DNA from 2 places in the Solibacillus sp. FSL K6-1554 genome. Region 2 is predicted to be linked to the other one. Evidence: predicted binding sites of a transcription regulator. Region 2 holds the regulator's gene; the other holds the start of a gene.
What was found. The regulator LexA, encoded in region 2, represses DNA repair genes until DNA is damaged. The targets are predictions, from matches to a motif close to CGAACATATGTTCG.
Positions count from the first base shown of each region.

Region 1 (12,660 bases), 1.8 Mb from region 2:
TAACGTCGACAATGTCCGTTTATTTAAATGCGCTTACTGGTAAAGGTGTTCATGTCGTGACGGTCAACGAATATTTAGCAAGCCGTGACGCGACTGAAATGGGAGAGTTATATAATTGGTTAGGCTTAACGGTCGGTCTGAATCTGAATAGCCTGTCTAAAGATGAGAAGCGCGAAGCTTATGCTGCGGATATTACATATTCGACGAACAATGAGCTTGGTTTCGACTATTTACGTGACAACATGGTGCTTTACAAAGAAGACCGTGTACAGCGTCCGCTTTATTATGCGGTAATCGATGAGGTTGACTCGATTTTAATCGATGAGGCGCGTACACCGTTAATCATTTCCGGACAAGCAGGGAAATCAGCACAGCTGTATGTACAGTCAAATGCATTTGCCCGTATGTTAAAGCAGGATGAAGATTACAACTATGAAGAATCAACAAAAGGTGTAACACTGACGGAGCAAGGGATCGAGAAGGCGGAGCGTGCATTTGGCATCGACAACTTATTCGATTTAACACATGTTCGCTTAAACCATGCAATCAACCAAAGCTTAAAAGCACATGCATCTATGCATAAAGATGTCGACTATGTTGTGCAGGACGGGGAAGTTGTAATCGTTGACGGCTTTACTGGTCGTTTAATGAAAGGTCGTCGCTATTCGGATGGTCTACACCAGGCGATAGAAGCGAAAGAAGGTCTCGAGATTCAAAATGAATCGATGACAATGGCGACCGTTACATTCCAAAACTATTTCCGTATGTACGAGAAACTGTCTGGTATGACAGGTACAGCGAAAACAGAGGAAGAGGAATTCCGCAACATCTACAATATGCAGGTTGTAGCGATTCCTACGAACAAGCCGATTGCCCGTGATGACCGTCCTGACCTTATTTTTGCAACGATGGAAGGTAAGTTCAAAGCGGTTGCTGAAGACATTGCAGAGCGTCACCGTATAGGTCAACCAGTACTGGTTGGTACGGTTGCAATCGAAACATCTGAAATCATTTCAAAATATTTAACGAAATTTAAAATTCCGCATAACGTGTTAAACGCGAAAAACCATGAGCGTGAAGCGGAAATTATTTTAAATGCCGGTCAAAAAGGTGCCGTTACAATTGCGACAAACATGGCAGGTCGTGGTACGGACATTAAACCGGGTGAAGGTGTACTTGAAGTTGGCGGTTTAGCGGTAATTGGTACGGAACGTCATGAATCACGCCGTATCGATAATCAGCTTCGTGGTCGTTCTGGTCGTCAAGGGAACCCGGGGGTAACGCAATTCTATCTTTCTTTAGAGGATGAGTTAATGCGTCGATTCGGTTCAGATAAGATGAAGTCGATGATGACAAGACTTGGTATGGACGATACACAGCCAATCCAGTCAGGCATGGTTTCAAAAGCGGTAGAATCAGCACAAAAACGTGTTGAAGGGAATAACTTCGATGCACGTAAACGTCTATTACAATACGATGATGTACTTCGTCAGCAACGTGAAGTGATTTATAAAGAGCGTGAAGAAGTATTGGATTCGGAAAATATGCGTGCATTAGTAGAGTCAATGATTTCTCAGGCAATCGAAAATCAAGTGGCCCTTCATACACAAGGTGAGAAGGAAAACTGGACACTGGATGCACTGGAAGACTATATCGCGGCAAACCTTTTAGATGAGGGCGATATTACGAAAGAGCAACTGGAAAATAAATCACCTGAAGAAATGATTGCGTTCATCTCTGAAAAAGTGACAGCGCGCTATGATGAAAAAGAAGAAGCGATGACACCAGAGCGTATGCGTGAATTTGAAAAGGTTATTTTACTTCGTTCAATCGACTCGAAATGGATTGACCATATCGATGCAATGGACCAGTTACGTCAAGGGATTCACTTACGAGCTTACGGTCAAAACGATCCATTACGCGAATACCAGCAAGAAGGTTTCGCAATGTTCGAAGACATGGTCGCAGCAGTACGTGAAGATGTGGCGAAATACGCATTAAAGGCAGAAATCCGCAGCAACCTGCAACGTGAAGAAGTAGCAAAAGGCCAAGCTGTTAACCCGAAAGAAGAAGGCGCAGCAAAACCGAAAAAACTACCGACACGCAAAGCCGAAAACATCGGACGCAACGACCCATGCCCGTGCGGAAGCGGCAAAAAATACAAATCATGCCACGGCGTAGGCCAATAAAAGGCAATAAAAACCGAGGTCATTGAAACTATGCTCAATGACCCGGTTTGTTTTTATTATTTGATGATAGCTATTTAACAAAAAACTTATTTATTCATAAATGATATTAGTTGATTGGAGTGGAGGCGGCGACTTCTGCGGGATAAGCGGGACAGCCGATACACCGCAGGAGCAAAGCGACGAGGAGGATTGGCGCCCGCCCGCGAAACGCGTCCGCCGCAACGGAAATCAACGGTTTTAGAAGGCCAAACTTTATCACCCAACTACGGAGGAAAATATATGATGGAATTAGCAGATGTGCGCAATGCACTCGAAAATACAGCTACAAAACTAGCGGACTTCAGGGGGTCTCTTTGACTTAGAAAACAAAGAGGCACGAATCCAGGAACTAGATGAACTTATGCTTGAACCCGAATTCTGGAATGACCAGAACGGTGCACAGGCAATTATTAACGAAAGCAACGGCATTAAAGCAGTTGTAAACGAATACAAAGAATTAGTCGATACACAGGAAAATCTCGAAATGACGCTTGAGCTGTTACGCGAAGAACCAGACGAAGAATTGCAGGAAGAACTAGGCAAAGAACTAGCCGAATTCCAGACAAAAATGGAAGAATTCGAACTGCAAATGCTGTTGTCAGAACCATACGATAAAAACAATGCCATTCTGGAACTGCATCCAGGTGCAGGTGGTACAGAATCACAGGACTGGGGCTCGATGCTGTTACGTATGTACACACGCTGGGCAGAGAAGCGCGGCTTTAAAGTAACGACAATCGACTATTTGCCTGGTGATGAAGCCGGTATTAAATCGGTTACACTGCAAATTTCGGGCCATAATGCGTACGGCTATTTAAAAGCGGAAAAAGGGGTTCACCGTCTAGTGCGTATTTCACCGTTCGATTCATCAGGCCGCCGTCATACATCGTTCGTATCATGTGATGTTATGCCAGAGTTCAATGACGAAATCGAAATCGATATACGAACTGAAGATTTAAAAGTCGATACGTACCGCGCAACGGGTGCCGGTGGTCAGCATATTAACACGACAGACTCAGCTGTACGTATTACCCATCTTCCAACAGGTGTCGTTGTACAATGTCAGTCAGAACGTTCACAAATTAAAAACCGTGATGCGGCAATGAAAATGCTGAAATCAAAGCTGTATCAGCTGGAAATTGAAAAGCAGCAAGCACAGCTGGATGAAATTCGCGGTGAGCAGAAAGAAATCGGCTGGGGCTCGCAAATTCGTTCATATGTATTCCATCCGTATTCAATGGTAAAAGATCACCGTACAAGTGCCGAAACAGGAAATGTAGGCGCTGTAATGGACGGCGATCTCGATATTTTCATTACGGCCTATTTACGATCAAAAATCTCATATTAATACCTTTCACATCGTAATAAAATAAAACCGTGCCTTAGTAAAAAAGCTAAGGCACGGTTTTTTAGTGAAATTTAAGCTAGGTATTTATTTTCCACTTGTCAAATATAAAAAAATATGTGAAAATACATATACGAACAAACGTTCTTATTAATTGGAGGTATTCGTATGCTGCAAATTCCTTCTAAAACGATTCCGTATTATGAGGCAGGGATTTATTTGCCGTTGCTGTTAATTATTCTTGGGAAGGATTACTCAATAGTGGAGCAAAGTCCGTTCAAATTTAAAAATCCCTATTTGCAATTAATCGATGCTGTACGTATCAAAATAGAGCATGACTTAAAAGAAACGAAGGACTATTTTAAACTTCATCAGATGCGCTTAGTGAGAGGCAAAACGGATGATTTGTTTACCGAGTATCATTTTTACTTTGGGGGAGTCATGGAGTGTAGAAGATATTCGAATATTCGCCTTCGTAATCAAAGTGAGTTACTTCTTGCTGAATATTTAAAAAAAAACTGATGCTCTTATAAGATACTATTGCGCTGTAAAAGCAGATATTTATAGTACATCGCAGCGCGTACATATTGCTGGTTGAATGATTTCATATTGATGTCCAGACTAATTTCAGTATTATCCACAAAAGTTACGAGCGTTTTATCCCCGTCTTCACTAATATTAATAATAGGATTCAAGGATATCCAAATATTTTGAGATGAATACGGCGAAAACAGCGGGAATAAAATGCACGGGTCCCCGAAATCATAGGCCACCATGATCGGCAATTTATGTTTATTCTCTCCGAAAAATCCCCTCGCCTGATATTTGCTAGCATCATAGGAACTTCCATGCAGACGACATGTATCGCGAATAATTTTTAGAGGCTTATACGGAGAGGTAGATTTGCCGTACTTGTCCAATATAGTAGTGTGAATTTTATCTCGATGCTGATAGGACTTCAAACAAAAGGTGGAATTAGAAATAATGTAATTGGAATTTCGTGTTAAATTACTGATCATTTTGCATCCCCTATCTTTCCTACTTTTTTAATCGCTTAAATTTTCACTATACATCTAAACTACTGCATAAAGTGCTAAAAATCAACATTATATTTAGAAAATTCTGTCATATGATAATTTTTCAGAATATATTGCAAATTGTATGATTTTTAACTTATAATGGGTAAAAGAGGTCGAGGTGATATCGATGGATAAATATTATTCGTATACAGACTTTTTAAAAGCGGTTAGTCAGCAGTCCACTGAACATCATGCAGAGAAGCTATTGAATGAAATTTATTTAGATTTATTTATTAGTCGGTTGCAGCGGATGCAACGTATTGAACAATTAAAGTTACTTATCGATACATCGTTAGATCAAAAGAACGAACAAGCATTTTACAGCTATACTACAGAGTTAAAAGAGTTATTGGAAACTGTTTCGTAAAAGCCACCCTATTCCAGGTGGTTTTTTTTATGGGCAAAATCGGGGCTCCGATTGTTTTCTAATATATGATGGAAAGATTCTAATAAAATAAAAATAGTTCTAATAAATTGGTTATTTTCTAATAAAAAGGATAATTCTTCTAATATGTGCTTAGGATTTTCAAATAACCGGCTCGAATCTTCAAATAAGTCACCGTACTTTTCTAATATCCACCACAAAAGTTCTAATAAAACCAACAACGCGCATCTAAGACGCTAACGCCACACTAAATTCGAATGTACGTTCGCAATTTTATCGTAAATTAAAAACGGGTATGTTAAAATAGAAGATACCATAAGTGACAGAAAGGATAATCTAAATATGACAGAAACTTTTACATTAAAGTCCGCCTATCAGCCTGCCGGGGATCAGCCGGAAGCGATTAAACAGCTCGTACAAGGTGTTAAAGAAGGCAAGCGTCACCAGACATTGCTTGGGGCGACAGGTACGGGTAAAACATTTACGATTTCCAATGTAATTAAAGAAGTGAATAAGCCGACGCTTGTGATGGCACATAATAAAACACTGGCCGGCCAATTATATAGTGAGTTTAAAGAATTTTTCCCGGACAATGCGGTTGAGTATTTCGTCAGCTACTATGACTATTTCCAGCCGGAAGCGTATGTACCGCAAACCGATACGTACATTGAAAAGGATTCAAGTATTAATGAAGAAATCGATAAATTGCGCCACTCGGCAACGACTGCGTTATTTGAACGGAAAGATGTCATTATTATCGCATCTGTATCGTGTATTTACGGTCTCGGTAATCCGGAAGAATATCGTGAAATGGTCGTTTCCATTCGTACAGGGATGGAAATCGAGCGCAATCAGCTATTGCGGAAACTAGTCGACATTCAATATGAACGTAATGATATTAACTTTACACGTGGTACGTTCCGAGTACGTGGGGATGTTGTCGAAATTTTCCCGGCTTCACGCGATGAACACTGTATCCGAATCGAGCTTTTCGGGGATGAAGTTGACCGGATTCGTGAAGTGGATGCACTGACGGGTGAAATTTTAGGGGACCGTCAGCACGTAGCCATTTTCCCGGCTTCCCACTTCGTTACCCGTGAAGAGAAGATGAAAATTGCCATTGAAAATATCGAAAAAGAGTTGGAGGAGCGTCTTGCTGTCTTGCGTTCTGAAGACCGTTTACTGGAAGCGCAGCGCCTGGAGCAACGGACAAATTACGATTTGGAAATGATGAAGGAAATGGGCTTCTGCTCAGGTATCGAAAACTATTCGCGCCATTTAACATTGCGTGAAGCAGGGGCGACGCCGTATACATTACTTGATTACTTCCCGGAAGACTTTTTGCTTGTCGTTGATGAAAGCCATGTTACATTACCGCAAGTACGTGGTATGTATAATGGGGACCAGGCTCGTAAAGGAGTATTGGTCGAGCATGGTTTCCGTCTGCCGTCCGCACTGGATAACCGTCCGCTCATGTTTGATGAGTTTCAGTCGAAAGTAAGCCAGGCCATTTATGTATCTGCAACACCAGGACCTTATGAATTAGAGCATACACCGGACATGGTGGAACAGATCATTCGTCCGACAGGGCTGCTTGATCCGACAATTGATATCCGTCCGATTGAAGGGCAAATTGATGATCTGATCGATGAAATTCATGAGCGAATCCGTCGCAATGAACGGACACTCGTTACGACATTGACGAAGAAAATGTCCGAAGATTTGTCGAGCTATTTAAAAGAAATGGGCTTGAAAGTCGAATACTTGCACTCGGAGATAAAAACGCTGGAACGGATCGAAATTATCCGGGAACTTCGTAAAGGGACATATGATGTGCTGATCGGCATTAACTTATTAAGGGAAGGTCTTGATATTCCCGAAGTATCTCTTGTCGCAATTTTGGATGCGGACAAGGAAGGGTTCCTCCGTTCGGAACGTTCGCTTATTCAAACTATCGGACGTGCTGCGCGTAACTCGAACGGTCATGTCATTATGTATGCCAATAATATGACGGATTCAATGACAAAGGCGATCAGTGAAACAAAGCGCCGTCGTGAAACCCAAATGGCTTACAATGAAGAACATGGTATTACACCGAAAACAATCATTAAAAAGATTCCTGATATTATCCGCGCAACACAAGCTGCGGAACAGGAAGAAACATATATTACAAAAGTGACAGGCGGTAAAAAGCTGACGAAAAAAGAGCTGGAGAAGCTTGTTGCAACATTGCAAGTTGAAATGAAAGAAGCCGCAAAAGCGCTGGACTTTGAACGCGCGGCTGAACTACGTGACATGATATTTGAATTGAAAGCAGAAGGGTGAACAATGTGAAAAATACAGAAATTGTCGTACAAGGTGCACGAGCGCATAATTTAAAAAATATTGATGTCACAATTCCACGCGATAAAATTGTCGTTGTGACAGGGCTTTCAGGTTCCGGTAAATCTTCACTGGCATTCGATACGATTTATGCGGAAGGGCAGCGTCGTTATGTCGAATCATTGTCTGCATATGCACGACAATTTTTAGGACAAATGGACAAGCCGGATGTCGATACAATTGAAGGACTGTCACCAGCGATTTCGATTGACCAGAAGACAACGAGCCGTAACCCGCGCTCAACAGTCGGGACAGTAACAGAAATATACGATTACTTGCGACTGCTTTTTGCGCGTATCGGAAAACCGTATTGCCCGACACATGGGATTGAAATTACATCGCAGACAGTTGAACAAATGGTTGACCGCCTGATGGAATATCCGGAGCGCACGAAAATGCAGCTGCTTGCCCCTGTTATTGAAGGCAAAAAAGGAACTCACGTGAAGCTGCTTGAAGACTTGAAAAAACAAGGCTTTGTTCGTATCCGTATAAACGGGGAACTGCGTGATCTCGATGATAATATCGAGCTGGATAAAAATAAAAAGCATACAATTGAAGTAGTCGTGGACCGTGTTGTCGTAAAAGAGGGCAATGAAACGCGTTTAAGTGATTCCCTTGAAGCAGCGCTCAGAATTGCGGATGGCCGCGTTCTGGTCGATGTTATTGATCATGAGGAGCTATTATTCAGTGAGCATCATGCATGTCCATTATGCGGCTTTTCGATTGGTGAACTTGAGCCGCGCATGTTTTCATTCAACAGTCCATTCGGGGCTTGCCCTACATGTGATGGGCTTGGGAGTAAGGCAAAGGCCGATATCGATTTAGTCATTCACAACTGGGATTTAACGTTGCTTGAAAATGCGATAGCACCATGGGAATCCGTATCTTCCAACTATTACCCGCAGCTGTTGGCATCCGTATGCAAACATTACAACATTCCAATGGATGTACCGGTAAAAGATATTCCTAAGGAAAAAATGGATAAAATTTTATTCGGTTCTGGAAAAGAGAAAATTCTATTTGAATATACAAATGATTATGGCAGTATGCATAAGAAAAATATCGAATTTGAAGGCGTCATTGCAAATATCGAACGTCGCTTTAAAGATTCCTCTTCAGACTATGTACGTGAATCGATGCAAAAGTACATGACCGAACAGCCTTGTGCGACTTGTAAAGGGCACCGTCTGAAAAAGGAAACACTGGCAGTGAAAATTAAAGATCAGAACATTTCGGAAGCGACACGCCACTCTATTCAGGAAATGTATGAGTTCTTTAGTTCAGTAGAATTAACGGAAAAAGAACGCCAAATTGCGAATTTAATTATTCGTGAAGTGATTGAACGACTGAAGTTTTTATTGGATGTCGGTTTAAATTACTTAACGCTTGCACGTTCTGCTGGAACATTATCCGGCGGGGAAGCACAGCGTATTCGACTGGCAACACAGATCGGCTCCCGTTTAACAGGTGTACTTTACATTTTGGATGAGCCGTCAATCGGGCTCCACCAACGTGATAATGACCGGTTAATTAATACGCTTGTAAATATGCGTGACCTCGGTAATACATTAATTATCGTCGAACATGATGAAGATACGATGATGGCAGCGGATCACTTAATCGACATCGGTCCGGGTGCCGGTGTACATGGTGGTCAAGTCATTGCACAAGGGACACCGAAGCAAGTCATGAAAAACAAAGAATCAATTACCGGCCAATATTTGAGCGGGAAGAAATTTATTCCACTGCCGCTTGAGCGCCGTAAATCAGATGGCCGGAAAATAAAGATTAAAGGCGCATCTGAAAATAACTTGAAAAATGTCAGTGTCGATATTCCATTAGGTCAGTTCATTGCCGTTACTGGTGTGTCCGGTTCCGGTAAATCAACATTAGTGAATGAAATTTTATATAAATCACTCGCATCAAAACTGAACCGGGCAAAAGTAAAACCGGGCAAGCATAAAACAATAGAAGGTTTAGAACAACTGGAAAAAGTAATTGATGTGGATCAATCGCCAATCGGTCGTACACCACGTTCTAACCCTGCAACGTATATTGGCGTATTTGATGATATTCGCGATGTTTTTGCTATGACGAATGAAGCGAAAGTGCGCGGCTATAAAAAAGGACGTTTTTCGTTCAACGTAAAAGGCGGACGTTGTGAAGCTTGCCGCGGGGATGGCATTATTAAAATCGAAATGCACTTTTTACCGGATGTTTATGTACCGTGTGAAGTTTGTCACGGGAAGCGTTATAACCGCGAAACACTTGAAGTAAAATATAAAGATAAAAATATTTCTGATATTTTGGAAATGACGGTAGAAGATGCGTTGGAGTTTTTCGGGAACTTGCCTAAAATCCAGCGTAAACTCCAAACGATTGTCGATGTAGGTCTTGGTTATGTGAAGCTTGGTCAGCCTGCAACTACATTATCTGGCGGTGAAGCACAGCGTGTGAAATTGGCGTCGGAATTGCACCGTCGTTCAACCGGTAAGTCATTTTATATTTTGGATGAACCAACAACTGGTTTGCATGCCGATGATATTTCCCGTTTGCTGATTGTCCTGCAGCGCTTAGTCGAAAACGGTGAGACCGTGCTTGTGATTGAGCATAATCTCGATGTTATCAAAACAGCCGACCATATTATTGATTTAGGTCCTGAAGGTGGCGAAGGTGGCGGTACAATTTTAGCGACAGGTACACCGGAGAAAATAGCCGAAGTGAAGGAAAGTTATACAGGACGCTACTTAAAACCGATTTTGGAGCGCGACCGTGAACGTATGGAATCAAGAATTAAAGAAGCGCAAAATAAATAGATTGAAAAACTAAGAGCGCAAACGAAACTTTTCGTCCTCCCTCCTCGTATAATAACTATATACGAAGCAGAGGGAGGAATTTTTTTATGCAAGAAGAACGTAAACGCATTTTAAAATTAGTTGAAAGCGGTACAATTACGGCAGAAGAGGCAATTGTATTACTGGAAAAATTGTCGTCGGAAAAGGAATCCACTCCATCACAAGCAGCACCAGTCGAGCAACCGCTTTTTGAAGAAAAGTTTGGGGAAGAGCCGCATAAGGCAGAACCGGTTTTTGAAGAGCAAAAAGAAAAACGTAAAACAACAGGATTTGAAGATATTTTCGGCAAGTCATTTAACGATAAAGAATTCAATAAAAAGATGGACGAGTTCATGGGCGATATCAAACAGGATTTATCGCAATTCAGCACACGCATGACAGGATTGGTCGGTGCAGCATTATCCAAGTTTAAAGAACTTGATATTGATACACCGTTTGGAGAAAAAGTTGAGTTTACTAAAACGTATGCTTACCCTGCAGCAGATGTTAAAGGGGTAGAGCTGGAAATCGCCAATGGTAAAATCAATATCGTACGCGCAGCGGATGAATTAGTTACTGTAAATGTGACAGGGAAAACGCCGTTAAAAGGTACAGAGGAAGAAACGATTGCACAGGCAACGGAAAATATGTCGAAGCTGACAAATGACAAATTATTTATCCAGTCTACAAATAAATTTGCACAAGTGAAAGTACAAGTAGCTATTCCAGAGAAACATTATGACGTCATAATCGCAAAACTATTAACAGGTAGCGTTTCAATCGAACAGGTTGACGCAAAGTTAGTTAAAGCGCGTACACATAACGGGGTAATCCGTCTGGAAAATGCAACATTTGATCATGCGGAACTGCAAACGAGCAATGGTGCAGTAGAAGCCCGTCATATTAAAGGTGAAGATTTGGAAATCGGCACAGCGAATGGACGTATATATGTAGATGGTGAATTAAATGAAGTAGAAGCTGAATCGATGAATGGACATGTTGTCATTACAACAACGAGTGCGGAAGCGCATAAAATCAAGGCCCGTGCTCTAGCAGGTTCAGTAGAAATTTACGTGCCGAAAACAGTGGCACTGGATGGTCAGGTTTACTCGAACTTCGGAAAAGCAGATATCGGTTTAAGTGATGTATTGCTTACAGAAGAAGAAGAGCAATTCCTGTCAAAATCGGTACGTTTCACTAAAGAACTGGAAGGCGCGAAACTCTTGAAATTAGTAGGAGAATCTCGCACAGGTACAGTGTTGGTACGCTATACGCTGCAATAGGTGTAGGATATTAGCTACAGCTTTCCGGATTCCGTGAAGCTCGAGTGACTAATTCTTCAAAAAAATAAATTCCTTATAAAATCAAGCATCCATTTTCTTACAAAGAATTTGGGTGCTTTTCAAATTTATACGAACTTTTTGTTTTCCCCCAAATCTCCAATAAAAAGTCACAAATTGCCGCATTCCTACATAGAAAAAGAATTTTTTTAAAAATCCCCCTAAAAATACCATAATAATCCAAATGCTGAGAAGGGTTTTCAGTAAAATCGTCGAATAATTAAAAATAGTGTAGAGTATTTTATTATATTAAGAACATTTCATATTTTAACAATTACATTACGAAAACCAAAAAATAAGTATAATTCCATGAAATTTTATGAACAAATGAAATTTAGTAATGTTGTCATGGCGCTCCGGGAGCCTGAAAACGAGACGGGGCTTACATTGAAAAGAAAATGTAATAAAATTTGAGCCTGAAAATGCTATAATGGGTAAGACTAAAATTTAAAATTCTAGATATTGAGCTTAGGTGGTTTCGTGAATGATTGAAATGAATAATGTAGTGAAGAAGTATCCTAATGGGGTCGTCGCCGCAAACGGGATTACGGTTCATATAAAAAAAGGTGAATTTGTGTATATTGTTGGCCCGAGTGGAGCAGGTAAATCGACATTTATTAAGTTGATGTACCGTGAAGAAAAACCGACTTCCGGCGATGTCATCATTAATGGCATTAATTTGAGAACGCTAAAAAATAATCGCGTACCTCATTTACGCCGTCATCTTGGTGTCGTCTTCCAGGACTTTAAATTATTGCCGCGCTTAACAGTGTATGAAAATGTAGCGTTCGCGATGGAAGTAATTGAAGAACAGCCTAGCGTCATCCGCAAACGGGTAATGGAAGTACTTGAACTGGTGGGCTTAAAGCATAAAGTGCGAATGCTGCCGAATGAGCTGTCAGGTGGAGAACAGCAGCGTGTAGCAATTGCCCGCTCGATTGTAAACCGTCCGAAAGTGATGATTGCGGACGAGCCTACGGGAAATTTAGACCCGGAAACATCGTGGGAAATTATGAATATTTTCGAAGAAATCAATCGCCAAGGTACGACGATTTTGATGGCAACAC
Region 1 is NZ_JBBOSS010000001.1:781,065-793,724, forward strand. Features, by position in the region: gene secA (preprotein translocase subunit SecA) at 1-2,189, shown strand, start outside; one part of gene prfB (peptide chain release factor 2) at 2,472-2,543, shown strand; one part of gene prfB (peptide chain release factor 2) at 2,545-3,576, shown strand; gene MHB58_RS03735 (hypothetical protein) at 3,742-4,095, shown strand; gene MHB58_RS03740 (competence protein ComK) at 4,101-4,592, opposite strand; gene MHB58_RS03745 (IDEAL domain-containing protein) at 4,780-5,019, shown strand; gene uvrB (excinuclease ABC subunit UvrB) at 5,380-7,362, shown strand; gene uvrA (excinuclease ABC subunit UvrA) at 7,368-10,235, shown strand; gene MHB58_RS03760 (DUF4097 family beta strand repeat-containing protein) at 10,322-11,536, shown strand; gene ftsE (cell division ATP-binding protein FtsE) at 12,078-12,660, shown strand, end outside.
Region 1: the regulator LexA is predicted to act here: its motif matches at 5,292-5,305, upstream of uvrB (excinuclease ABC subunit UvrB).

Region 2 (12,660 bases):
TCAATCGATGTCCATTCCATTCGAGCAACTGAAATTGAATTCGACAAACAAACTTTTACTATTAACGATTTATTTAAGACTATATTACGCGATGTGCAATGGGATTATGACGATAACAGAGAAACACCGCAGTTAAAAATTACAGGTACTTGGCAAGATAACGGCTTATTTGCCACACATTCATTTACTGCTAGCCAAAAAGAACTCTTAAAAGAAAATGGCCAAGTAGAAGTCATTCTTTCATTTAAAAATGACAATATGGATGAATCCAAAACAAAAGTATCCATGCATATGAATGGACAGACACTTGTAAACGAAGACGGTCAGGAAATTCTTCATCACTTTTATAAAACCTACATACATTAAATGCCTTTAGTTTGTTTTCATTCAAACTTTCTATCCACTTTGTTTAGTAATAATACATGAGGGAATATAAATAATATCTAAACTTTGAGGAGGTCATAGTATGTCAAACGGATTTACAGATAAACTAAAAGGTGCAGGAAATAAGATTAAAGGTGAAGTAAAAGAAGAAATCGGTAAAAATACAAATGATCCATCTTTACAAGTAGAAGGTCAGCGCGATCAGCTAAAAGGCGAAACTCAGGAAAGAGTTGCTGATGTCAAAGATAAAATTACAACAAAAATCGATGAATACCGAAAATAATGTTTAACGACCGAAACTAGTAAATTTCATAATTACTAGTTTCTTTTTTTTGCGTTAAAATAGTTAATAAACTCTATTTTCCCGCCAAGTACTTTAGAATCAATTAAAAGGAATATTTTTATATTAATATAATCTCACTTTAAATTTATAGGAATTTTGGTATACTTTAGTTAAAATACACATTACTTTTTAAAGGGGAAGTTAGAATGACCATAGATCAATTTATACCCCTATCAAAAGACCGCTTATTTAATTGGCTAAAAACCTTAAGTAACCAGCTTTCGAAAGGATCGCTCATCATTGATGTAAATGATGAAAATTTACCTATTTTACATGCTAATTCACATTTTTTAAAACTGACCTCATTTAAAATGAATGAATTGCTCCATCAAAATATCAACATTTTCAATGGTCACAGAACGAATCAAACATCAATCGAAGAATTAAATTTACATTTAAAATCAGGCGTAGCAAAAAAATTTACGATTTTGCATTATATGAAAGAAGGTTCCGCTTTTTGGAATTCGATTACCCTTCATCCGATTCGAAATGAAGACAATGTCATTCAATATATTTTAATAACATGTGAAGATACAACAGAAGCAGAGTTAAATAAAATGGTTTATAAATTGGAGCATGAAGTGTATGAAGCAATCGATCATGAAGACAATCTGCAATCGATTTTAAATTTAATTACGGAGAAAATTGAACTTTTCTATATTCGCGATGTATATTGTGCCATACATATTTTCAATGAAAATTGTGAAGTCAAATCGTTAGGCACACATTCTTTACCATTGCCGATTATTAATGAACTCGATATATTGGAAATTTCGCCTAATACAGGTCTGAATTCGAATGCCGTTTATTTAAAGGACTTTGCAGACAAAGACCAGCATAAAGCACTTTTTAACTATTGGAATCTTAACCATGTTCAAGGCTCATGGACAAAGCCTATATTAACACCTCACAATGAAGTAAGCGGCATTTTGACCCTGTTCAATCAAGATGCAACGGAGTTAAAGCAAATCGATATCAATTATTTAAACCGATTGGCTCTGCTGATTCAATTAGCCATTAAATATGCTGAACAAAAAATCGAGCTTAGCAGACTTGCCTTTTTTGATGTTGAAACAAATTTACCAAACCTCCATTATTTTAAGTCTGAATTATCAGAATTAATTAATGCCGGTCGCTCAGGAATGGTCGCCATCCTCCATCCTACTGAGTTTAATAAGGTCGTTGATTTATATGGAAGGAATGCTGGTGCCGATATACTACGTCAAGTAGCAGATCGTATGCAAGTTTACTTTCCAAATGGTGATGCACTCATTTCACGATTTTCAAATTCGCTCATTTTAGGAAAAGTAAACGAAAGTGATTGTTTCCTTGCCTATAATCAGCATCTCGAGTCTTTGACACAAATGCCTTATAAAATCGACGGAAAAGAAATCTATATAACATTAAAAATCGGTTATACAATCTTTAATCAGTCAATGACAGTCGAACAGAGCATACATCAGGCGGATATTGCCTTATCCAATGCACAGAAGCGTACTGGGACGAGCTATTCTATATATGAAGATAATAGTACTAAACAACTGACTGAAGAAATGGATATCCTCAATCAATTGGCTTATGGGCTTCAACATGAAGAGTTCGAAGTTTATTTGCAGCCTAAAATTAACTTCCAAACAATCGAAGTGGAAGGTTTTGAAGCACTATCTCGCTGGAATTCAAGCAAACTCGGGTTTATTTCGCCGGTAAAATACATCCCGATCGCAGAACAAACCGGAAAAATTAAAGCGATTGATTTACTGAATTTCAAACAGATCCTTATCTGGCTTGAAAATCGTATGAATGAAAATAAAAAGATTTTACCGATTGCACTCAATATTTCGCCGGACCATTTTTACGACCCGGATTTCCTGGAGAATATAAGAAATATATTCTATCAATATAATGTGCCTCCTCATTATATTAAACTGGAAGTAACCGAAAGCATTGAATTGGTAGATTTTAAAAAAGCAAAAGAGATTTTGAATCAACTAAGACTAATGGGCATCGAATGTTCGATTGATGACTTTGGAATTGGCTTTTCATCATTAAGCTATTTACCACAATTGCCCTTTTCAGAAATTAAAATTGACCGCAGCTTCGTCAGTTCAATGAATGAACCTGGAATGTATGCAATCGTACAAACAATCATCCAATTGGCTAAAAATATTGAAATGCGTCCCATTGCTGAAGGTATTGAAACAGAAGAACAGCTGGCAATGCTTCAACAACTCGGCTGCCCTGCTGGTCAAGGCTATTATTTTTATAAACCGATGTCCATTACCGAAGCAGAACAATTACTGGACACACAAAAAACAGCTGACGAGAAGTAATTCACTTTCCGTCAGCTGTTTCTTTAGTTTAAATTGTTCGGTAAATCTTTCGATAAGAATGCGATTAAATCATGTAGATTTTGTTCGCTCACCCCATGGCCTACCGGATATGTTCGAAATGTAACGTCTGTATCATAGTCATTGAAAAAACGAACGGCATGCTCTGCCCATTCAATCGGATAATCATAATCATATTCTCCGTGAGATATAAAGATTTTTGATTTATCCATCGTTTTTTTACTATATTCAAGTGCAGCGAATTCCGGTAAATATCCGCTCAATGCTGCTGTTCCACGAATGGCATTGCCCATCACCATTGCAAGTGACTGTGCCATTGCTGCCCCCTGGTTAAAGCCAACAACATAAATTTGCTGTTCATCTAAATTGAATTCCCAAATTGCTTCCTTTATAAAGGATTCAATTCCTTTCAGCACTTTATCAAAAATTGCACGATTTGGCTTACCTTCTTCTTCAAATGTATAAAAAGCATAGCCAGGGCGATGTTTTATCGGCCCTTGCAAGCTAAAAATATGACAATGTGTTGAAAACGAATCAACAAGTTGAAGTAAATCGTTTTCATCGCTCCCTAATCCATGCAGCAAGAAAATCGCAGGTTGCTTATCTGCCTCAACTTTAGGTGCTTTGTGTAAATAAATAAATGGTGTATTCATTTTATATCTCCTTTTAAGAAAGCGTCATTTTATTGACAAGCTGGTCCGTGTAATAAGCCATATAGCCATCCAGCAATTTGATTGTTTCCTCAATATCGCCTTCTGTTAAAATTGTTGCATTTTTGGCACAGGCAACCGTCAAAAAATCAATCCGGTACGCATGTTCCACAGATGCATACGCATAATCGTAAATCACATCTTCATCTTCTACCTTTAATGCTTCATATTGCTGATGGAATGCTTTTTTGTAATCATCCATTTTCTCTCCGACACTGTTACGGATTTGCATTTGCTGCGCCATTAGTTCGTTTTCAATATAAGAAACGGTCGGCACTTTTCCTGTACTTAATGTTTCCCGGACAAGATCAGTCCATGCCATTTTATTTTCCACGTAATATGCGATATTCAACATTAAGCGATCATAAAAATCAGTCGTTGAAGTGGAAGAAGCTCGTTTTTCATCGATATTTTTTTGAAGCATCGTTTCGAATTTTTCTAGGTCCGCTTTATTCGATAGAAAATAAAGTGTCTGCTCGATATATGTAGTAATTTCCTTTTGCTTGTTTTCTGCTGTCATCATTCATCCACATCCTTCATCTGATTCTTCCGTAATTCTTTATTATCGTACCATTCCTTCAGTAAAATCGCACGCCTTCCAACTATATGTATGGCATATTGTATATGAATCTGGTCTTTTTGCCAAAGCTTTTTTCTTGTTACTTTAATCATTATATTGGATTTCAGATTTATAGTGAAAAGAAAAAATGCCACTTGCCATAGTAGACAAGTGACATTTTGAGCTTCGAATTAAAGTGCTTTTACTTTCGCAACTACATTTTCTACTGTGAAGCCGTATTCTTTTAACACAATTTTCTCTGGAGCCGATGCACCAAATTTATCAATTGCCAATACATCCCCTTCAAAGCCAACATATTTATGCCAGCCAAGTGATGCACCCATTTCAATTGCTAAACGTTTCGTTACAGCTTTTGGTAATACAGATTCTTTGTATTCCTTCGACTGCTTTTCAAAGCGGTCCATTGATGGCATTGACACAACAGATGCGTCAATCCCTTCTGCCAGTAATGCTTTTTTTGCTTCCACTGCCAAGCCTACTTCAGAACCCGTTGCAATTAACAAGGCATCCGGAGTTTCTTTAGATGAAGCTGAAACAACATAGGCACCTTTTTCAACACCCTCGTATACTGTCTCTTTTGCAACATCCAACACCGGCAAGTTTTGACGGGATAATACTAATACAGTTGGGTTTGATTTGCTTTCTACAGCTAATTTCCATGCTGCTACAGATTCATTTGCATCTGCAGGACGGATAACCGAAAGATTCGGCATCGCTCTTAATGATGCTAAATGCTCGATTGGCTCATGTGTCGGACCGTCTTCACCTACTGCAATTGAGTCATGTGTAAATACATATGTTACAGGTAATCCCATTAATGCAGATAATCGAATTGCTGGTCGTACATAGTCAGAGAATACGAAGAAAGTACCGCCAAATACATTTAAACCGCCATGTAATGCCATACCGTTCAGCGCAGCACCCATTGCAAATTCACGAACACCAAACCAGATGTTACGGCCTTCCGGAGTTTCAGCAAAGAAATCACCAGCGCCTTTAATTGTTGTTTTGTTTGAGCCTGCCAAGTCAGCAGAACCGCCGAAGAATGATGGCGTTGTTTTTGCAATGGCATTGATTGCATCACCAGATGATGAACGTGTAGCTACTGCAGTACCTGCTTCATAGACTGGTAATTCAGAAGCAAAGTTCTCCGGTAATTTGTTTTCCATAGCATTTACAAATTGGGCAGCCAGTTCCGGGTATTCATTTTTATAGCTTTCGAATAGTTCATTCCATGCTGCTTCTGCTTGTACACCTTGTACTTCGCTTGCTGCTTTAAATGTCTCATACACTTCCGCAGGAACAGCGAATGGCTCATGTTCCCATGCGTATGCAGCTTTTGTTAAAGCAACTTCATCAAATCCTAGTGGTGCACCGTGTGAATCTGCTTTACCAGATTTGTTAGGAGAACCAAAACCGATGACAGTTTTCACTTCGATTACAGTTGGGCCGCCAGTGTTTTGTTTCGCTTTTTCAATCGCTGAATTAATTTCCACGATATCTGTACCGTCTGTAACTTTTAAATAGTTCCAGCCGTAAGATTCGAAACGTTTTTGGATGTTTTCCGAGAATGACTTTTCTAAATCACCATCAAGTGAAATGTCATTTGAATCATAAAGTACAATTAATTTATCCAATTTTAAGTGACCTGCAAGAGAAATTGCTTCTGCAGCAACACCTTCCATTAAATCTCCGTCACCGCATAGTGCAAACGTATAGTGGTCAACAATCTCTTTGCCTGGCTTGTTGTATGTTGCTGCCAAGTGACGTTCAGCCATAGCCATACCTACTGACATGGCAATACCTTGTCCTAATGGACCAGTTGTCGCTTCAACACCAACTGTATGACCATATTCAGGATGTCCCGGTGTTTTTGAATTCCATTGACGGAAGTTTTTGATTTCTTCCATCTCTAAACCATAGCCACCCAAATGTAATAAACTATATAAAAGCATGGAACCATGTCCAGCTGATAATACGAAACGGTCGCGATTATACCAATTAGGATTTTGTGGGTTATGGCGTAATTGCTTCGTCCACAATGTATAGGCCATAGGTGCAGCACCCATTGGTAAACCTGGGTGACCAGAATTTGCTTTTTCAATTGCGTCGATTGATAATGTACGGATTGCGTTAATTGCTAACTGATCCATCTGTTGTGTCATTATGTGACATCCTTTCCTCGTACGATATTTATACCTTTTATAGTGTAGACAAATTCTCACAAGAAAACAATAATTTCTAAAAACGTCATCTAAAATATGTCATACTTAATATTAAATGTGACATATTAATGAAATGTTATTAGTTTAAGAATTTCTTCTGTGATTTTATTTGTTTTAATTTTTCAGGTGTCACATCATTGCCCTCTTCATCAATTACTTTCACATGCTCGATTGTATCGCGCATTGTGGAACGGAATGTATCTAAATACTCTTTGCGCAGCGCAGTGCGTTCCTTCGCTTGCTCTTCCGTCAATTTACCTTCTTTCGCTAATTTAGAAAGCTCATTAATTCGAGCTATTTTCTCTTTTGATAACATTTGAATCTCACCTTTCTTCCTACCTACTACAAAGGTATAAAAAAAACGACTTGAAGACAAGTGTTTACTCTTCAAGTCGCTCCATATATTCAATATATCTTCTATGTACGGTCGCTTTACTGATGGAAATGCCCAAACCAGACAATGTCGTAGCAATTTCTGCAAATGTTAAGCCTTTCTGGCGTAGCTGGACGATTTCTTCAACAGGGACTTCTTTACGTTCACGCCCTTCAATATTACCGCGGTTTTTTAAATTGTTTTGGGGCTGGTAGCCATTTTCTACAGCACGACGCATTCCCCGGCGGATTTTCGCATTATGCATACGACGCTGGTATTCTTCGACAATTGCTAAAATTTCGAGCAGCATTGTATCCATTTCGTTTAATACGACAGGACCTGCATCATTCAATGTATATACTGTCGCTTCATATTTTTGCAATAGGTGAAGTACTGCCATACGTGCATTACCGCGCCCTAACCGTGTTTCGTCCTGTACAAATAACGCTTTGACGCCGTCTTCTTTCATATAGTCAAGCATATCGAGCAGTCCATCTCGGTCCACATCATATCCGCTATGCTGATCCATGAAAATCTCCACATCATTATAGCCGAATGTTTTCGCATACTTTGTCAGCTCTTCTTGCTGACGTACTAGTGACGTTTCCTGTGTATTTTTATCCGTACTGACACGGCAATAAATTACTGCTTTAGTTTTTATCATTGTTCCCTCTCACTACTTTAATCGATTGCATATCAGTGGATTCATTCAGCTGGGCAATGTATTGTGAATCTTTTTCTACAGGTACAACCAGTACTTGTCCTAAAACAACTTTTTCATCCAGCAATCCGTTTTCCTTTTTCACTTCATCGATCCAATCATGCTTAGCCATTTTACCACGATATTGTTCTGCCAACGACCATAAAGTATCGCCATGCTCTATGCTAACGTGTTCGTATAATTCTATTTTATCGTCCTGCATCATGAATAAAGTAATCATAAGTACAGAGAATAGTAGAAACATTGATGTAAAGCCATTTAGTTTAGTTTTTTTCATTTGTAAAACCCTCTTTCGAATATATGTTCGGAATATTTGTTCTCATAATAATACGAACATATGTTTTTGTCAACCGTTTTTTCGAACTTATGTTTGCATTCGTGTTCGCATACTGCTATACTTACTTTAAGAAAAATAGCATGATAAAGAGGTGAGTTAGTTGACACAAAAAATTTCAAAGCGGCAGCAGGCTATTCTAACTTTTATAAAAGAGGAAGTTCGTTCTAAAGGCTATCCGCCATCAGTACGCGAAATTGGAGAAGCGGTAGGTTTAGCTTCCAGTTCAACTGTCCACGGGCATTTAGCTCGTTTAGAAAGTAAAGGGCTTATTCGTCGTGACCCTACTAAACCGCGTGCCATTGAAATATTGGACCAGGAAGAGATGAACATCACCAAACAAGGTGTCATCCATGTTCCGTTAATCGGTAAAGTTACAGCTGGTCTGCCTATTTCTGCAATCGAGGATATTCAGGAATATTTCCCGTTGCCGGATGCATACGGCTCACCGGAAGAAGAACTATTTATGCTTGAAATTATGGGTGAATCCATGATTGAAGCCGGAATTTTAAATGGGGATTATGTAATCGTCAAAAAAACGTCTACCGCGAACAATGGAGAGATTGTTGTAGCAATGACGGAAGATGATGAAGCGACAGTCAAACGCTTTTACAAAGAAAAAACTCATTTCCGCTTACAGCCTGAGAACAGTTCAATGGAGCCGATCATTGTCAATCAGGTTTCTATTTTAGGTAAAGTAGTCGGCCTCTATCGAAATATTCATTAATCAGAAGCTTGCCATTCTAATAGAATCGGCAAGTTTTTTAATGAAATAAAAAAACTCAGCCGTAAACGACTGAGCCTTTTATTACTTATGGCATGCTTCTATAAAACTTTTAAATAAGCGCTGTGCATAAACATCCCCGTTTGGCGCCAATTCTTCCGGGTGCCATTGTACCGCCACACAATACGGATGGGATTCGTGTTCAATTCCTTCAATAATGCCGTCTTTCGCAACTGCCGAAACAAGAAGTCCTTCCCCTAACTTTCCTACAGATTGATGGTGAAATGTGTTAACACGGAATGTTTCTTCTGTAAAAATCTCCTTAAATTTCGGTGTCTTCACTTCAACGGTATGTGCCAATTCTCCACGCTTTGAAGGTTGTTTATGTAAGATTATATTCTCCACCTGTGATGGTATATCCTGAATTATCGTACCTCCGAATGCAACATTCATAATTTGTTGTCCACGGCAAATACCTAGAACAGGCATTTGTCTTTTAAAGGCTGCCTTCATTAATAAAAGATCGCTGTCATCACGCTTTCTAACAACACTACCGATATGACGGTGCGGTTCCTCATTAAACAATAATGGATCGATATCCGCTCCACCAATTAATACGAGGCCATCAACTAAATTTAATACTGCTTCTACGTTTTCTTCCGTAGCATTCGGTATACAAATTGGTATACCCCCCGCTAGTTCTATCGACGTCAAATATGCGTTGTTTATATCCAATTTCTTGTCAAAATCATACATTGTTAATCCAATAATCGGTTTCATTCATTCTATCCCCTTACAATTTAAAGATAATTCCAATTATTTAAATTATACTATTTCGTTAAGCTATGTTACTACAAAAATATAAAAGGATTGCCTGATTGCAACCCTTTCCCTTTTAAACAATTTCCAGTTGTTTTATAAAATACTGTTTAATTTCTTTCCAGTTGTTCACACGCATGAAACCTTCTTCTGATCGATTGTACGGCATCGAATACAATATACCTGTTCCTTTAAATGACTTGAGTTGGCGTGGGCTATCGTCAATTAAATAATCAGTATGTATTACCGCTTTATTTCCACAAAACACTATGTTCTGTGTTTTGATAAATGGTAAATACTCCATTAACCAATCGTACTTCGCTGTAAATGACCCGGGTACATCCATGGCAGCTGTCGCAATATAAATCTCATAATGCTCCTGCAGCTCTCGAATGACATCAATTGCATCTTCATCCAGTACTTTTAAATCTCTGAAATAGCCGGGCTCATTTAATAGAGCAAATAATTTTTTCGCATCTTCTCTAGGTAAATCGCGCTGTGTCGTCAGAAGAAATTCTTCATCGGTAAAATTTGTCCCGAAATTCTCGTTATATGTAACACATAATTTCGAATAAAAGTCAGCCAGCACCTGGTCCATATCGATGGCAATGCTTTTTTTCATGTAATAGCCTCCTTGAAAATTCCTAATTTTAGTTTATACAATTGTATGGCGAAAAAACAAGGTATAACTCTTTACAATTAACAGCGTACATATTTACGTTTAAAGCCGATTCGTCCTTTTTCCACCTGTTTTTCTATTTCAGCAAAAGCGTGCAGCAAACCCGGCTTTTTCCCTTCACGTTTCGTTTCAATTGGCCCGATTTCCTTAGCGAATTGGACAGCCTCTTCATGTAGAGGTTTAAATGAAACACCTACTGTCATGACAAAGTTATTCATTGCTACTTGTGTACGTGGTGGTGCTTGACGGATATTTTGTTTTACATACTCAAGCATACCCAATAATTTTTCTTTTGAAAATTCTTCATCTTTACGATTGCCGAGCTGCCAGCAGTAACAATGCCAACCTGCCGACATTTTTAGTTCCTCACCACTTGCAATCCATTTATCGCTTACTTCTTGCGCAATATCGGATTCAGCCAAAGTCACTGCAACAACATAATCGGAAATCATATAAAAATAGGCTTGTTCAATCCAGCGATCGTAATCTTCTTCAGTCATTGCTTTCGGATCCGCAATAACCCCGGCAAAATACATTGCATCATAGTTGCCTGTCGCATAAAGCTGTTCAGCCAGCTCCTGATTTATTTTTATTTGTTTTACATACGGTTTCATCGAGCCAGTCGTTACACCGAATAACGGCTCCTTTGCTCCATTGGACATATAAATCTTTTTTGTACGCTCTTTACCCAATGCCTCTAATTCTTGCATCATTGTATCAAGTTTCATAATAGCCTCCTTATGTTCAATCGGTAAATTTTAATCCTTCTTATTATACGATTTATATACTTATCATTCCAAGGTACTGAAGCATTGGTGATCGCACATTTAAAATTTTTAAAAAATTGGCAATTGATTTAACCGAATAATAAAGCAACCTCTGAACAGAATAATGTCAGGAGGTGATTTTGATGTCAAAAAATAAAAACATCAATAACAAGAATAACGCCGAATTCGGAATGGAAACGGATGTTAACCAAGTAATGCAGCAAAACCAAAAAGCTGAAGCTAAAAAGCAACAAGCTTCTGGTGCGTTTGCAAATAGCGGTTTGCAGAAGAAACCGAATTCAATGAATGCTGAGTTTGGTATGGAAACAAACGTTAACCAGGTGAAACAGCAAAACCAGCAAGCTGAAGCTAAAAAGCAACAAGCTTCTGGTGTGTTTACAAACAGTGGTTTACAGAAAAAACTCACTTCAATGAACGCTGAGTTTGGCATGGAAACAGATGTTAACCAGGTAAAACAGCAAAACCAGCAAGCTGAAGCTAAAAAACAGCAAGCTTCTGGCTCTTACGGTAAAAACCGTTTCCAAAACGGCAATAAATAATGCATTATTGAACCGGCAATTTATATTGCCGGTTTCTTTTATATTATACGAATAAATTACAACAGTTATTTTGGTTAAAATTGAATACGACTATACAAAAAAAATGCAAAAAAAAGAGCTGGAATTTTAGCCCCAGCCCTTTCTTCTTAGTACATTTTCATATATTGGTCGCGTTCCCACTGGTGAACAGTTGAACGGTACATATCGAACTCAATTTCTTTTGCTTCTTTAAAGTTCGCATAGATATGGTTGCCTAATGCTCTTTGAACCACTTCATCTTTTGCTAGTAATGCTAATGCATCATCTAAAGCTGCAGGCAGATTATCGATGCCGTTAGCTTTACGCTCTTCTTCGCTCATTACATAAATGTTTCGGTTAATTGCTGGTGGTGGCGTTGTTTTTTTGCGGATCCCTTCAAGACCCGCCTCTAAAATTACCGCCATCGCTAAATATGGATTTGCTGATGGGTCCACTGAACGAACTTCTACACGTGTTGATACGCCACGAGAAGAAGGAATACGGATTAACGGTGAACGGTTTTGCGCAGACCATGCTACGTAACATGGAGCTTCATAACCTGGTACTAAACGTTTATAAGAGTTTACTGTCGGATTTGTAATTGCAGTAAAACCTTGAACATGGTCAAGCACACCTGCCATGAATTGCATCGCTGTTTCAGAAAGCCCTAATTCAGTAGACTCATCATAAAATGCATTTTCTTTTCCTTTAAATAAAGAAACGTTAAAGTGCATTCCCGATCCAGCTTCACCGAATAAAGGTTTTGGCATGAACGTCGCATGTAAACCGTGCTTACGTGCAATTGTCTTAACAACTAATTTAAATGTTTGGATGTTGTCGCATGCAGTAATAGCATCCGCATATTTAAAGTCAATCTCATGTTGACCCGGTGCAACTTCATGGTGAGAAGCTTCAATTTCAAAGCCCATTTCTTCCAATTCCAATACGATATCTCGACGGCAGTTTTCACCTAAATCTGTCGGTGCCAAGTCGAAATAGCCGCCGTGGTCATTTACTTCCAAGCTTGGCTCGCCTTTTGCATCCAGTTTAAATAGGAAAAACTCCGGTTCTGGTC
Region 2 is NZ_JBBOSS010000001.1:2,557,282-2,569,941, forward strand. Features, by position in the region: gene MHB58_RS12745 (23S rRNA methyltransferase) at 1-366, shown strand, start outside; gene MHB58_RS12750 (CsbD family protein) at 467-667, shown strand; gene MHB58_RS12755 (EAL domain-containing protein) at 874-3,057, shown strand; gene MHB58_RS12760 (alpha/beta hydrolase) at 3,081-3,728, opposite strand; gene MHB58_RS12765 (hypothetical protein) at 3,742-4,308, opposite strand; gene tkt (transketolase) at 4,536-6,530, opposite strand; gene MHB58_RS12775 (DUF896 domain-containing protein) at 6,670-6,906, opposite strand; gene MHB58_RS12780 (YneB family resolvase-like protein) at 6,971-7,627, opposite strand; gene yneA (cell division suppressor protein YneA) at 7,614-7,961, opposite strand; gene lexA (transcriptional repressor LexA) at 8,122-8,745, shown strand; gene MHB58_RS12795 (gamma-glutamyl-gamma-aminobutyrate hydrolase family protein) at 8,827-9,522, opposite strand; gene MHB58_RS12800 (5' nucleotidase, NT5C type) at 9,638-10,183, opposite strand; gene MHB58_RS12805 (DNA alkylation repair protein) at 10,261-10,968, opposite strand; gene MHB58_RS12810 (gamma-type small acid-soluble spore protein) at 11,151-11,567, shown strand; gene glnA (type I glutamate--ammonia ligase) at 11,714-12,660, opposite strand, start outside.